2 regions of the Paenibacillus guangzhouensis genome follow, and region 1 is predicted to be linked to the other one. Evidence: a T-box and tRNA genes for the amino acid it is inferred to sense, from the RefSeq annotation. Region 1 holds a T-box; the other holds one or more tRNA genes.
The links. The T-box of region 1 lies ahead of metG (methionine--tRNA ligase). A T-box ahead of a tRNA ligase gene usually reads a tRNA of that ligase, here a tRNA-Met.
Positions count from the first base shown of each region.

Region 2: it encodes a tRNA-Met, which carries the amino acid that the T-box ahead of metG (methionine--tRNA ligase) is inferred to sense. The anticodon was not compared.

Region 1 is NZ_CP045293.1:5,706,933-5,713,632, forward strand. It holds gene GCU39_RS25760 (ABC transporter substrate-binding protein) at 1-957, shown strand, start outside; gene GCU39_RS32095 (hypothetical protein) at 1,127-1,264, shown strand; gene GCU39_RS32100 (peptidoglycan-binding protein) at 1,316-1,534, shown strand; gene GCU39_RS25770 (hypothetical protein) at 1,662-1,901, opposite strand; T-box leader at 2,048-2,319, shown strand; gene metG (methionine--tRNA ligase) at 2,365-4,008, shown strand; gene GCU39_RS25780 (NCS2 family permease) at 4,142-5,431, shown strand; gene GCU39_RS25785 (spore germination protein) at 5,616-6,700, shown strand, end outside.
Region 2 is NZ_CP045293.1:6,598,036-6,604,735, forward strand. It holds rRNA gene GCU39_RS29560 (23S ribosomal RNA) at 1-1,217, shown strand, start outside; tRNA gene GCU39_RS29565 (tRNA-Asn) at 1,358-1,433, shown strand; tRNA gene GCU39_RS29570 (tRNA-Ser) at 1,437-1,528, shown strand; tRNA gene GCU39_RS29575 (tRNA-Glu) at 1,546-1,620, shown strand; tRNA gene GCU39_RS29580 (tRNA-Val) at 1,703-1,778, shown strand; tRNA gene GCU39_RS29585 (tRNA-Met) at 1,799-1,875, shown strand; tRNA gene GCU39_RS29590 (tRNA-Asp) at 1,899-1,975, shown strand; tRNA gene GCU39_RS29595 (tRNA-Phe) at 1,992-2,067, shown strand; tRNA gene GCU39_RS29600 (tRNA-Thr) at 2,082-2,157, shown strand; tRNA gene GCU39_RS29605 (tRNA-Tyr) at 2,171-2,255, shown strand; tRNA gene GCU39_RS29610 (tRNA-Trp) at 2,262-2,335, shown strand; tRNA gene GCU39_RS29615 (tRNA-His) at 2,368-2,443, shown strand; tRNA gene GCU39_RS29620 (tRNA-Gln) at 2,475-2,549, shown strand; tRNA gene GCU39_RS29625 (tRNA-Gly) at 2,555-2,629, shown strand; tRNA gene GCU39_RS29630 (tRNA-Cys) at 2,640-2,713, shown strand; tRNA gene GCU39_RS29635 (tRNA-Leu) at 2,729-2,817, shown strand; tRNA gene GCU39_RS29640 (tRNA-Arg) at 2,835-2,911, shown strand; tRNA gene GCU39_RS29645 (tRNA-Leu) at 2,934-3,016, shown strand; gene GCU39_RS29650 (HD-GYP domain-containing protein) at 3,165-4,193, opposite strand; gene GCU39_RS29655 (LiaF transmembrane domain-containing protein) at 4,449-4,757, shown strand; gene GCU39_RS29660 (PspA/IM30 family protein) at 4,796-5,470, shown strand; gene GCU39_RS29665 (PspC domain-containing protein) at 5,477-5,929, shown strand; gene GCU39_RS29670 (PspA/IM30 family protein) at 5,931-6,602, shown strand.

The DNA of each region.
Region 1 (6,700 bases):
GAAGCGATACCGGTGGGGACTGGCCCTTTTCGACTCATCGAGAATAATGAATCGAAGATGGTGTTGGAATCGTATGAGCATTATTTCGAAGGTTGCCCGCATTTGGATCGGATTGAGATGTGGGTATGGCCCAATTATGATGGGGATTTGCTTCTCCAAGTGAAGGATCGGGAGGCACAACTGCTGTATAATGAAGCACCGTCCACCATGGGGGCTAAGCCGTCTCTTCGTCAAGTGGAGAAAGGAAGCTGCTACCTCACATTCAATCTCGCTAGAACAGGAATACTTCAAGATATTCAGCTGCGCCAAGCGATTCATGTGGGGCTGGATCGAGCGCAGATGCTCGCGGATTTGGGTGGTCATCGCATGTGTCCAGCGGGTGGATTCATCCCGGAACAAGACGAGCGGCCTTTTCATTCGGAATACGATCTGGCCTATGCGATGGAGCTTGTCCGAACATCGAGCTATCAGGGCGAACGCTTAACGTTATATACGTACGAGATGATAAGTAATGAACAGAGTGCGGCTTGGATTCAGGAAGCGTGTGCGCGGATTGGTATTCAATTGGACGTCGTAGTCGTTCCGATTCGGGAGTTGGCAAGTCGAGAGGTGCTGGCTACAGCGGATCTAGTCTTTGCCGGTGAGGTGCTTGGGGAGCAGCCGGATATGACTTTGATGGAGATGTACACCCTGAATACGAGTTTTATTGGCAATCATCTGAGTCCTGCTGGATCTGCCGTTGTCGATCAAGGGATTGCAGCGTGTCTTCTAGAGGAGAAGGTGGAGAACCGTCTGCTATTGCTGCATGGTATTGAAGAAGCGTTAAAGCAGCAATTACAAGTGTTGTTCTTATATCATAATATCCAGACGGCAAGTCACCATCCTTCGCTTGGCGGGATCACACTAAATGCGTGGGGTAAGGTAGATTATCGACATGTCTGGGTTCGTCGGAAATAGGAGGGCTGCCATTGGCAAGCCCTTATTTTTTTGCCTATGGATCCGGGATGAAATGAAAAAGTTGGGAGAATAGTAAATGAGGTGTTAATAACCAATTGATTAAAGGATGGTGTACGTTGGAATGAGAGGTTGGTCAAATCGTAATTCGGTGAATCTTAAGGGGAACTTCATGTTTAGAAATGCAATCAAAGGGGCAAGTATGCTGCTGCTTGTTATAACACTGATGCTAAGTATGCCGTCGGTCGTTGGAGCGGTAGGTAAAGGCGCGCAAGGAGCCGATGTCTATGTTATCCAAGGTATGCTGTAATCCCTAGGCAGTTATGGGGGTGAAATTACCGGCTATTATGATCAGGCTACGGTGAACGGTGTGAAGCATTTTCAGAAGAGACATGGTCTGCCTGTGACAGGGACAGTAGATGAGCGCCAAGGTGGCGGCATGGGTGGTAACCAAGGCGGCGGCCAAGGGTCCAATCAAGCCCCGGATAACGGGAAGAAGAACACAGCGCCTAAAGTACAAGAAGTGCCTGGTATTAGCAACATCGGCAAGGACAATGGTAAAATCGGAGATGAGTATTAATTCATCTTCCGCAACAAAGTACGCCTTACCCACACGGGATAGGGCGCTCTTTACCTCAATATAAGGGTTCTCACAAAACGATTACCGTTTTCGGATGAACGCCGTCTGGATTCAAGCTTTTGCTTGTTTAATCGGCACTGCTTCCTCCGCCGCTGTCTCCGCTGGAGCTGTCACTTGATGATCCGCCATCACTCGAGGAATGATCATGGTTATGATCGAAGTTGGTCATGTGAGGGTCAGCGTAGAAATGGGAGCTTGAATATTCATTGCCTTCACCGGGTCTTTTCGATCCACGTCTCGCTGACGAAGCTGCTATGACAATAAAAATTACGAAAGCGATTAATATCAAAATGATCCAATTTTCCATAGTGAGCACTTCCTTTTTAACAATACGAACAAGGTTATGAAGAATTATACCATTCATGGCAAGCCCTGCGGGGTAAAATAATAAATCAACGCGCAGACTTGACTTCTTGATTCAAATCCCTTAATATCCCAATAAATGAAAAATAATCAAAAGCGAAGAAGAGAAAGAGTACCAGGCGTAATGTCTTTAACAGAGAGCTCCGGTAGCTGCGAAGGAGCAAAGATAGCCGCATGGGAATATGGTCTCCGAGCTGCGCATCGAATCCCCCGCAGGGGGCTGTAGGCTGCGCCGGGTCCTGCACCCGTTATCGTGCTAGGGTATAACCGTCTCTCGTTTGGCGCCGTACCCGAAGAGGTGACTGCCGCAAGGCAGGAATGAAATTGGGTGGTACCGCGTGAGTTGAACTCTCGTCCCTTTGTGGATGAGGGTTTTTTGGCGTTCAAAGAAAAAGGAGGAATGAACGATGGATTACGTATTTATAGGCGGGGCATGGCCTTATGCCAACGGAGATCTCCACCTCGGCCGCCTCTCAAGCCTGCTGCCGGGTGATGTGCTCGCACGCTATTACAGAGCGAAGGGCAAGCAGGTGCTCTTTGTCTCGGGCAGTGACTGTCACGGGACGCCGATTGCTGTGCAAGCCGCGAAGGAAGGCGTAACACCGAAGATTATCGCTGACCGATACCACGAGAGATTCGTTGATTGTTTTGCACAGCTCGGTATCTCTTATGATTGGTATACGCGTACGGATCAGACGATGCATCACCACGTTGTGCAAGAGATATTTACAGCGCTTCTCCATAAGGGGGTACTGTATCGCAAGACCGTGCAGCAAGCCTACTGTGAGACAGATGAGCGATTCTTGCCTGATCGCTATGTCGAAGGGACGTGCCCGGTCTGCGGCAGCGCAGCGCGGGGGGATCAATGCGATGTCTGCGGGACGCTGCTTGATCCTTCGGATTTACTGGACCGTACCTGCAAGCTGTGCGGCAATCCTCCCGTCGAGCGGCAAACGGAGCACTACTATTTCGAATTATCGAAATTTTTGCTGGAGCTTAGCTCGTACGCCGAGCATGCCACAGGATGGCGAGATAATGCGGTGCAAATGACGCAGCGCTACCTCACCGAAGGTCTTCAGGATCGAGCGGTAACCAGGGATTTAGATTGGGGCGTCGACGTGCCCGTGTCAGGTTTCGAAGCGAAGAAAATTTATGTTTGGATCGAGGCAGTCTGCGGTTATTTGTCAGCCAGCAAGCAGTGGGCAGACGAGACAGGCAACCGCTGGGAGCCGTATTGGCTCGAAGGCGAAGCGGAAGTGCTCTCTTATTATGTCCATGGCAAAGACAACATCCCGTTCCATACCGTCATTTGGCCTGCGATATTACAGGGTGTTGGCGGTCTCCATCTGCCTGATCGGATCGTCTCGAGCGAATATATGACGCTGGAAGGGAAGAAATTCTCTACGAGCAGGAATTGGGCGGTCTGGGTGCCGGATATGCTGGAACGCTATCCAGCGGATGCGATTCGGTACTTCCTCATTGCAAACGGACCGGAACGCCGGGACACGGATTTCTCATGGCGGGAGTTCATTCATAGTCATAATGGCGAACTGCTGGGCGCCTTCGGTAATTTCGTAAACCGTACGCTCGTATTCCTCCAGAAGTCGTATGATTCGCTCGTGCCTGACGGAAGTCTGGACCCGGAATGGAAAGATAGCATCGATACATTGTACCAGCAATCCGGTACCCTCATCGAGGAAGGTCGGTTGAAAGAATCGCTGGAGCTCATTTTCGCGTATATTCGCCGTGCGAATAAATATTTCGATGAACGGAAGCCTTGGTTGCAAGTGAAGGTAGACCGCAGCGCTTGCGGCGATACGTTATATACTTGTACGCAGATCATCGCGAACCTTGCGAACCTGCTGCAGCCATTCATTCCTTTTGCTTGTGATCAGATCAGAACTTTTCTGTCGCTTGCGGCATCACCTGTCTGGCACTGGATCGAGGTCCCTGTTAATCAATCGGTACAACATCTTGCCCTGCTGTTCGAGCGGATCGACGTTCAGAGAATCGAAGAGGAGGCGCGGATTCTTAATCAGCAGTCTACCTAGAAAGTGGTTTGGTTTGTAAAATTATTACATTGTGTGCTTCGAATGTTCTTGTTACAATGAACAGCGAGATGTGATAATGTCATTTTCACATTTTGGGCGGGCGAGGGGTTTTACGAAGAAGAAGGTTCACTAAATGATTCAAAAATGGTTTCGTCTACAGGAACACGGTACGAACGCAACCCAAGAGATCATGGCAGGGATCGTCTCATTTTTTACAGTAGTCTATATTATTGTCGTCAATGCGTCGATCCTTGCGGATGCGGGGATTCCTTTTGAAATGGGCGTTGCGGCGACAGTATTTACATCGTTTATAGGTTGTCTCATGGTCGGTTTCTGGGCGAATACCCCGAATGTACTGGTACCTGGTATGGGTGTCAATGCATTATTCTCGTACACGATTGTACAAGGTATGGGGTTGCCTTGGCAGGAAGCGTTAGCCGCCGTTTTCATTTCGGGCTTGGTTGTTACGGTTATTTCATTTACGTCCTTGACGGATTTGATTGCCAAAGCCATCCCGAATTCGCTGAAACATGCGATTACGGTTGGGATCGGGTTCTTGCTCACGTTCATTGGGATGGAAAAAGGCGGCTTGATCGTCTCTGGCAAGAGCACGCTTGTGGCGCTAGGCAGTTTTTCCGACCCGCATGTACTTCTGACGCTGGCCTCACTTGGGATTACGCTCTTCTTGTTCGTGCGTAATGTCCGGGGGAATCTGTTGATCGGTATCGCACTTGGCACAGCGCTGGCAGCGTTGTTCGGCGGACTGGATACAGGTTCTGGAGGTGAAACGGCCTTATCCCTTGCGGATTATGGTTCGTTCATCGGTGCCATGTCCTTTGACAGCATTGGTTCCATCGTCTTCTGGGTTGCAACATTCTCATTGATCTTGGTCGTCTTATTCGAGAATGTCGGTTTGATTCATGGCCAGATGGAAATGATCAAGCGTCCAGACAAATTCAAGCGGACGTTCCAAGCCAGTGCCGTATCTGCCGTAAGTGCAGGTCTGTTCGGTACGAGTCCGACGATCTCATCGGTGGAGACAGCGGCAGGGATCTCAGCCGGCGGTAGAACAGGATTAACCTCGATTACGACAGGTGTGCTGTTCCTTAGCTCGATCGCAGCGATTCCGCTGATCAAGCTGATTCCAAGCTCGGCGATTGCACCGGTGCTAATGATTATCGGCGGACTCATGATTCAGAGCATCAAGGATATCAAGTTCGACGATATGACGGATTGGTTCCCGGCGTTTCTGACGATTGCGGCGATTCCACTGACTTCGAGTATCGTGGATGGGATGGCATTCGGCTTCATCGCCTATCCGCTCCTTAAGATTGCAACGGGTAAATGGAAAAGTGTCGGCATCGTATCGTACGTCATTGCCATGCTATTTATTATGAATTTTGTGCTTCACACTGCAGGTTAATCGCATAACGACAAGGATAAACCGTCTTCGAGAGAAGACGGTTTTTTGCGCTGCGTGATGCCTTACTTTCCCCTGCGTTCTATGGCGAAATCTGTCTAAAATTCGCACCGAAAGGTAATAATGGTCTATTAGTTCTTACTCAAAAACAACCTCTATTAGTTCACTGCATCTAAGGAGATACATTATGCGCCTAACCAAGCGATTCCGATCGAACGCCACCAATCCCATCAAGGCATCGATCGTCAAACGAAATGTGCTGCACAAGAGTCTCGCAGCGAATATACAAAGAATGAAGCATGATCTGGGGAACAGCACGGATGTTGTCATCCGCGAGATTCGTATTGGTAAAGATGGTAATCAAATGGCAGGGCTCGTCTATACTGATGGCTTGGCTGACACCAAACTCATTTCCGATTTTATTATGGAATCCGTCATGCTGGATATGAAGGCGATTCAAATCCGGTCCACCCCTCAATCGCGCCCGAATCCAGTTCAGATACTGAAGGATTATGCGATAACGGTTGGTGAGATCAGCAGCCTGACTCAATATAAGGATCTATATCAGAGTGTACTGTCGGGAAGCACCGTGATCATGCTCGATGGCTATGAGGAAGCGATCTCGATCGGTACACATGGATGGCAGGAGCGGGGCGTGACAGAGCCGAGCGCAGAGTCGGTTGTCCGAGGTCCGCGGGAAGCCTTCTCGGAGAACCTGCGCACCAATACGGCCTTAATCCGTCGTAAGATTAGAGACCCGAAGCTATGGCTTGAGACGAGGCTGATCGGGCGGGTTACCCATACGGAAGTATCGTTTATGTATATTCAGGGGATTGCGAACGACAAGGTTGTTCAGGAAGTGCGGGAGCGGCTGGATCGGATTGATATTGACGGAATTCTGGAGAGCGGATATATCGAGGAATTGATCCAAGATGAGGCATACACGCCTTTTCCAACGGTCTATAACACAGAACGGCCCGACGTCGTTGCAGCTGAGTTGCTGGAGGGTAAGATTGCGATCCTCATAGATGGGACACCATTTGTACTGATTGTTCCGGCGTTGTTCGTCTCATTCCTGAATTCAGCAGAGGATTATTATCATCGTGCGGATATTAGCAGTCTTGTTCGAATGCTTCGATATGTTGGATTTTTCATCGCATTACTGGGCCCATCGCTGTATGTAGCCATTACAACCTTCCATCAGGAAATGCTGCCAACACAGTTGCTGATTGGCCTTGCAGCCCAGCGTGAAGGGGTACCTTTTCCAGCGTT
Region 2 (6,700 bases), 890 kb from region 1:
AAGGAACTCGGCAAAATGACCCCGTAACTTCGGGAGAAGGGGTGCCCCGGTAGTGTGAATAGCACGAGGGGGCCGCAGTGAAAAGGCCCAAGCGACTGTTTAGCAAAAACACAGGTCTGTGCGAAGCCGTAAGGCGAAGTATACGGGCTGACGCCTGCCCGGTGCTGGAAGGTTAAGGGGAGTGGTTAGGGAGTAATCCCGAAGCTGTGAACCGAAGCCCCAGTAAACGGCGGCCGTAACTATAACGGTCCTAAGGTAGCGAAATTCCTTGTCAGGTAAATTCTGACCCGCACGAATGGCGTAACGACTTGGGCGCTGTCTCAACGAGAGATCCGGTGAAATTTTAATACCTGTGAAGATGCAGGTTACCCGCGACAAGACGGAAAGACCCCATGGAGCTTTACTGCAGCTTGATATTGGACTTTGGTACGATCTGTACAGGATAGGTGGGAGCCTTAGAAGCCTGAGCGCCAGCTTAGGTGGAGGCGCCGTTGGGATACCACCCTGATCGTATCGGAGTTCTAACCTAGGACCGTAACCCGGTTCGGGGACAGTGTCAGGTGGGCAGTTTGACTGGGGCGGTCGCCTCCTAAAGAGTAACGGAGGCGCCCCAAGGTTCCCTCAGAATGGTTGGAAATCATTCGAAGAGTGCAAAGGCATAAGGGAGCTTGACTGCGAGACATACAGGTCGAGCAGGGACGAAAGTCGGGCTTAGTGATCCGGTGGTACCGCATGGAAGGGCCATCGCTCAACGGATAAAAGCTACCCTGGGGATAACAGGCTTATCTCCCCCAAGAGTCCACATCGACGGGGAGGTTTGGCACCTCGATGTCGGCTCATCGCATCCTGGGGCTGAAGTAGGTCCCAAGGGTTGGGCTGTTCGCCCATTAAAGCGGTACGCGAGCTGGGTTCAGAACGTCGTGAGACAGTTCGGTCCCTATCTGTCGTGGGCGTAGGAAATTTGAGAGGAGCTGTCCTTAGTACGAGAGGACCGGGATGGACGTACCGCTGGTGTACCAGTTGTTCCGCCAGGAGCACCGCTGGGTAGCCAAGTACGGACGGGATAAGCGCTGAAAGCATCTAAGCGTGAAGCCCCCCTCAAGATGAGATTTCCCAATTAGTAAGACCCCTTGAAGACGACGAGGTTGATAGGTTGGAGGTGGAAGCGCAGCAATGTGTGGAGCTGACCAATACTAATCGGTCGAGGGCTTATCCTAAAATTAAAACGCAAATTATCTCGTATCTAGTTTTCAGAGATCAAAATTCTCTGAAAAAACATGTTGCATATTACAAGTTAATGTGATATGATATAAAAGTTGCTTCGAAAAAATGAGAAGCAGACAACATGAATAAATATTCCCTGATAGCTCAGTTGGTAGAGCACTCGACTGTTAATCGAGTTGTCACAGGTTCGAGTCCTGTTCGGGGAGCCATGTGGAGAGGTGTCCGAGTTGGCCGAAGGAGCACGATTGGAAATCGTGTAGGCGTCACAAGCGTCTCGAGGGTTCGAATCCCTCTCTCTCCGCCACTAATTATTACTTGCATGGCCCGTTGGTCAAGGGGTTAAGACACCTCCCTTTCACGGAGGTAACAGGGGTTCGAATCCCCTACGGGTCACCATTTAAAACTTCGTAACTGGTAAAAATTGATGGTTGCAAAGTCGATAGAACATCTGATACAATAATAGATGTCGCTGTAAAATGGAGGCTTAGCTCAGCTGGGAGAGCATCTGCCTTACAAGCAGAGGGTCAGCGGTTCGATCCCGTTAGCCTCCACCATAATATTTTTTGTTTGATGACGCGGGGTGGAGCAGCCCGGTAGCTCGTCGGGCTCATAACCCGAAGGCCGCAGGTTCAAATCCTGCCCCCGCAACCAACTCTTAATTGAGCCGATAATATGGAGCTGTGGTGTAGAGGCCTAACATGCCTGCCTGTCACGCAGGAGACCGCGGGTTCGAATCCCGTCAGCTCCGCCATCTAGAATACGAATAAGGCTCGGTAGCTCAGTCGGTAGAGCAGAGGACTGAAAATCCTCGTGTCGGCGGTTCGATTCCGTCCCGAGCCACCATGAAAATCTAATATGCCGTTGTAGCTCAACTGGTAGAGCAACTGACTTGTAATCAGTAGGTTGGGGGTTCAAGTCCTCTCGACGGCACCATGTAATACATTGTGGAGGCTTAGTGAAGTGGCTAAACACGGCAGACTGTAAATCTGCTCTCTCCGAGTTCGGTGGTTCGAATCCATCAGCCTCCACCACAATATAGGGGCATAGTTTAAAGGTAGAACAAAGGTCTCCAAAACCTTTGGTGTGGGTTCAATTCCTGCTGCCCCTGCCAAGAGCATTACAATTGGATAAATTTTAATTATGGCGGTCGTGGCGAAGGGGTTAACGCACCGGTCTGTGGCTCCGGCATTCGTGGGTTCAAGTCCCATCGATCGCCCCATTAATTAAAAACAAAGCACCAACAAAATTGTTGGGGATTAGCCAAGCGGTAAGGCAACGGACTTTGACTCCGTCATTCCAAGGTTCGAATCCTTGATCCCCAGCCATTTATGCGGACGTGGCTCAGCGGTAGAGCATCGCCTTGCCAAGGCGAGGGTCGCGGGTTCGATTCCCGTCGTCCGCTCCATTTATATTTTGGCGCCATAGCCAAGTGGTAAGGCAGAGCTCTGCAAAAGCTTTACCCCCAGTTCGAGTCTGGGTGGCGCCTCCACCATTTTCACTCCGTGCCGGAGTGGCGGAATCGGCAGACGCACAGGACTTAAAATCCTGCGGTAGGTGACTACCGTACCAGTTCAAGTCTGGTCTTCGGCACCATATTTACCATAATGATTGCGCCCTTAGCTCAGCTGGATAGAGCGTTTGACTACGAATCAAAAGGTCAGGAGTTCGAATCTCTTAGGGCGCGCCATTACAAACAAGAAGTTTAATAAGCCGGTGTGGCGGAATTGGCAGACGCGCGCGACTCAAAATCGTGAGGGAAACCGTGGGGGTTCGAGTCCCTTCACCGGCACCACTTCTTCAAATGAAAATGAAATGTCAAACACCTTAAGGATTATTCCTTAAGGTGTTTTTGCTATTACCTGTCATGATCAAAAGAAAAAGACGCAGCATATCATTGCTAACGTCCATATCCTACATATGTATACTTCATTTTCATTTACCTACGCAAGAACTTCTTCAATCTGAATTGAGCATTTGCTCAAATCCACGAATGCATCACCGACACGAACTAACGGATGAATCGGATCATGTGAATTGATCATGACGATAATCGCTCTACGGCCGTCCGTAAGGAGCACCTCGTTTCCTACAAGCGCTTGCATTAATCGGTCTAAGAAAAGACGTACAATCTTGGCATCCAGCTTGCCAAAAGCAAATTGATATAGTTCATTCAATAAGGTGTAGAAGGGGGCTGCATTGCGATAGACGCGCTCGGAGGACATAGCATGAAATACATCGGCAACCGCAACGATACGGGAATACAGGTCAATATTATCGCTACGAAGACCAAGAGGATATCCACTGCCATCCTGGCGCTCATGATGTTGCAGTGCAACGAGTGCTTGGCGCATGGTCGTTCCGGATGTTGCTTTGACCAATTCATAGCCATCCTTCGTATGCTGTTTGACGATTTCGAATTCTTCTGGTGATAGAGCTCCTGGTTTATTGAGTATTTCTAGAGGAATATTGATTTTGCCGACATCATGCAAGATAGCAGCCATCGTAAGATCTTGAAGTTCTGTTTCATTTAATTGAAGCCATTTGCCGATTAACGTGGAGAGGATGGAGACAGCTACCATGTGGCGATAGGTGTAGTCATCTGAAGTTTTGAGCCATGAGAGTAAGGTGAACAAGTCCGTATGATTGACGGTATGCTGGATAATCGGAAGAATATGCTTCTTGATATCCTGCAATGGAATGGCCCTCTTATAACTTGCTTGTTCATATAAATCCTGAATAATAAGTACGCTGCGGTCAATTAATTGACAACCATCCGTTCCTTCGGCAATGGTTATCTCTTCTAGATCATGAATCGAAATAGGAATGTGGTGCATGGATACAATCTGCAAATGCTCTTCGGTGATGACTGTTTTTGCCGGGATGATGAGAACTCCCGAATGGTTAAACAGATCGTGTTTTAATCGCTGACCTAATAGAATATTCGCGAAATGCGATTGAAGATTAAGCATACGATATTCCTCCCGAGCCATCTATATACAAAGGGTTTGCTTCTTCTATATATTCCCAAATTCAATTCCTTCTATATCTTACAATGAAAATCGGAATTATACAATTGATATGAGGAATTCATCCGTTCCTTAGGTCTGTGAAGGGACTGGACCAAGGTCTAGGATCAAAAACCGCCGGGGGTCCGTTTTGGAAAAGGTTCAAACCGCCTAAAATAAAGACATAAGCAAGAGAGAAACGAAAGGCGGTGAACGACGATGAATCGCAATAACAAAACAGGATTTGCAGCCTTGCTGATCGGACTCGGGGTTGTCATCCTACTTGGGAAGTTCGCATTTGGTTTCTTAAGCGGATTGATGGCTTACTTGATTCCAGTATTGATGATCGCCCTTGGGTATTATGGCGTGAAGAATGGCAGCCGGTATTTTGGATGGATCATTATGGTCCTCGGAGCCATTATCCTTTTCAGTAAGCTCGCTTGGATCTTCGGTTTGTTACTCGCTCTAGGGTTGATAGTGGTTGGCGTGTCGATGCTTAGTAACAAGCGAAACAATAGAACTTACTAACACGAAACATTAAACGAATAAGGAGGTTCGAGAGAATCATGAGTGTGATGAAAAGAGTACGTGATATTACGGCAGCAACATTGAATGACCGTTTGGAACGTTCTGAGGATCCGGTAAGATTAATCGATCAATTCCTCATGTCGACCAAACATGAAATTGTAGAATCAGAGAAATTGTATCAACAAGTACTTATGCACGCTAACCAGCTGAAGAATCAAGTACAACAAGCGGAGAGCATGCGAGACAAACGTGAGCAGCAAGCATTATTAGCACTCAAAGCAGATGAAGAGCATGTTGCGAAGATGGCGCTTCAAGAGAAGATGATCCACGAAGAGAAGGCAGCCCAATATGGGGAGCTCTACGAACAGAGCAAGAGCACGATCATTGAACTTGAAGAGCAGTTGAGTGCACTGAAGCTCGAGTATCAGACGGTATACGATAAGCGTCAATATTATGTGGCGCGAATGGAAAACATTCGGATTCAACAACGAATGAACCAACGGACACAAGCATACGGAGCGAATTCGATTCCACGCATGTTCAATCGTCTCGAAGATCGCGTTTCGGACCTCGAGCTCGAGACACGCAGTCTGCGTGATCTGAAGCGCATGGGTCAAGATATGATGTACCAGGCAGGCACACAAATTCAAGGTGTCTTAGATCGAGAACTCGATCGTCTGAAGCAGAAATTGGACAATGACAGAAAGGAGTAATAAAGGATGAATAAGCTGTATCGCTCAATCTATGACAAGAAGGTATCCGGGCTATGCGGTGGGATCGCGCAATACATGAATATCGATTCCACATTCCTACGCTTAGCGCTCATCATCGTAACGGTCTGCACCGGTGGAACTGCATTGTTCATCTACATTATCGCAAGCTTGGTTGTACCCAAAGAGCCGATCGATCCGTTGAACCCTTATCATCAAGGCCCAAGGTATGGACATGGATCAAGCTACGGTCATCAAGGACCAACTTATGGTTCAGGACCTTCCTATACATCCGGCGGATATACTGACACGAACAAATACGGTGCTCCTCCAAAAACGAGCACAACATCATCCACATCTTCGTTCGACTCCATGATGGAGGATATCGAGAAGAAAGCTATGCAAAAAGAATTAGAACAATTACGCGCCAAAGTTGCGCAATTCGAGAAGGGAGATAAGTAAAATGGGAGTATTTAAAAGAATTAAGGACATGACAAAGGCATCGGTACATGAGTTGTTGGATAAGGTTGAAGATCCAGTAGTAATGTTGAATCAATATCTTCGTGATATGGAAAGTGAAATTCATGAAGCAGAGGTTACAGTAGCAAAGCAAATGGCGAACGAGCGCCGCGTGAAGCAGCGTCTTGAAGAATCCATCCGTCTAAGCGGCGAGCGTGAACGTCAAGCGGAGCATGCACTTCGTAACGGTCAAGAGGAAGTTGCTCGTAAATTGCTCGAAGAGAAATTGTACCACGATCAGAAAGTAACGGAATACACAGATCTGCATACGCAATCCAGCGAACAAGCGAAAGACTTGATGCAACAGCTTCATGAGATGAAGGATGAATTCTACAAATTGCGTAATAAGCGTAACGAGCTTGCATCCCGTGCTCAAATGGCTAAAGCGAAGAAACAAATGGCTACAATCAGCAGCCTGCATACGATCGAAGGCGGTAACGCATCCCGCGGATTCCACCGTATGGAAGAGAAAATTATGCAATTGGAAGCTGAAGCAGATGTAATGCGTGTACCGGGCGGCGCAGTAGGACGTTATCAAGCGCCGGTCGATCCAAGTAAAGAGCTTCAAGTGGATGAGCAGCTTCAAGCGCTTAAGAACAAATTGAATCAAAATTAGTATTTCGAAATAATGTCGAATTGTGATATGCTATGAAAGGTTAAGCCATACGACGCAAGGTTTGCGTTGTCATGGCTTTTCCATCCTTATACCAACAA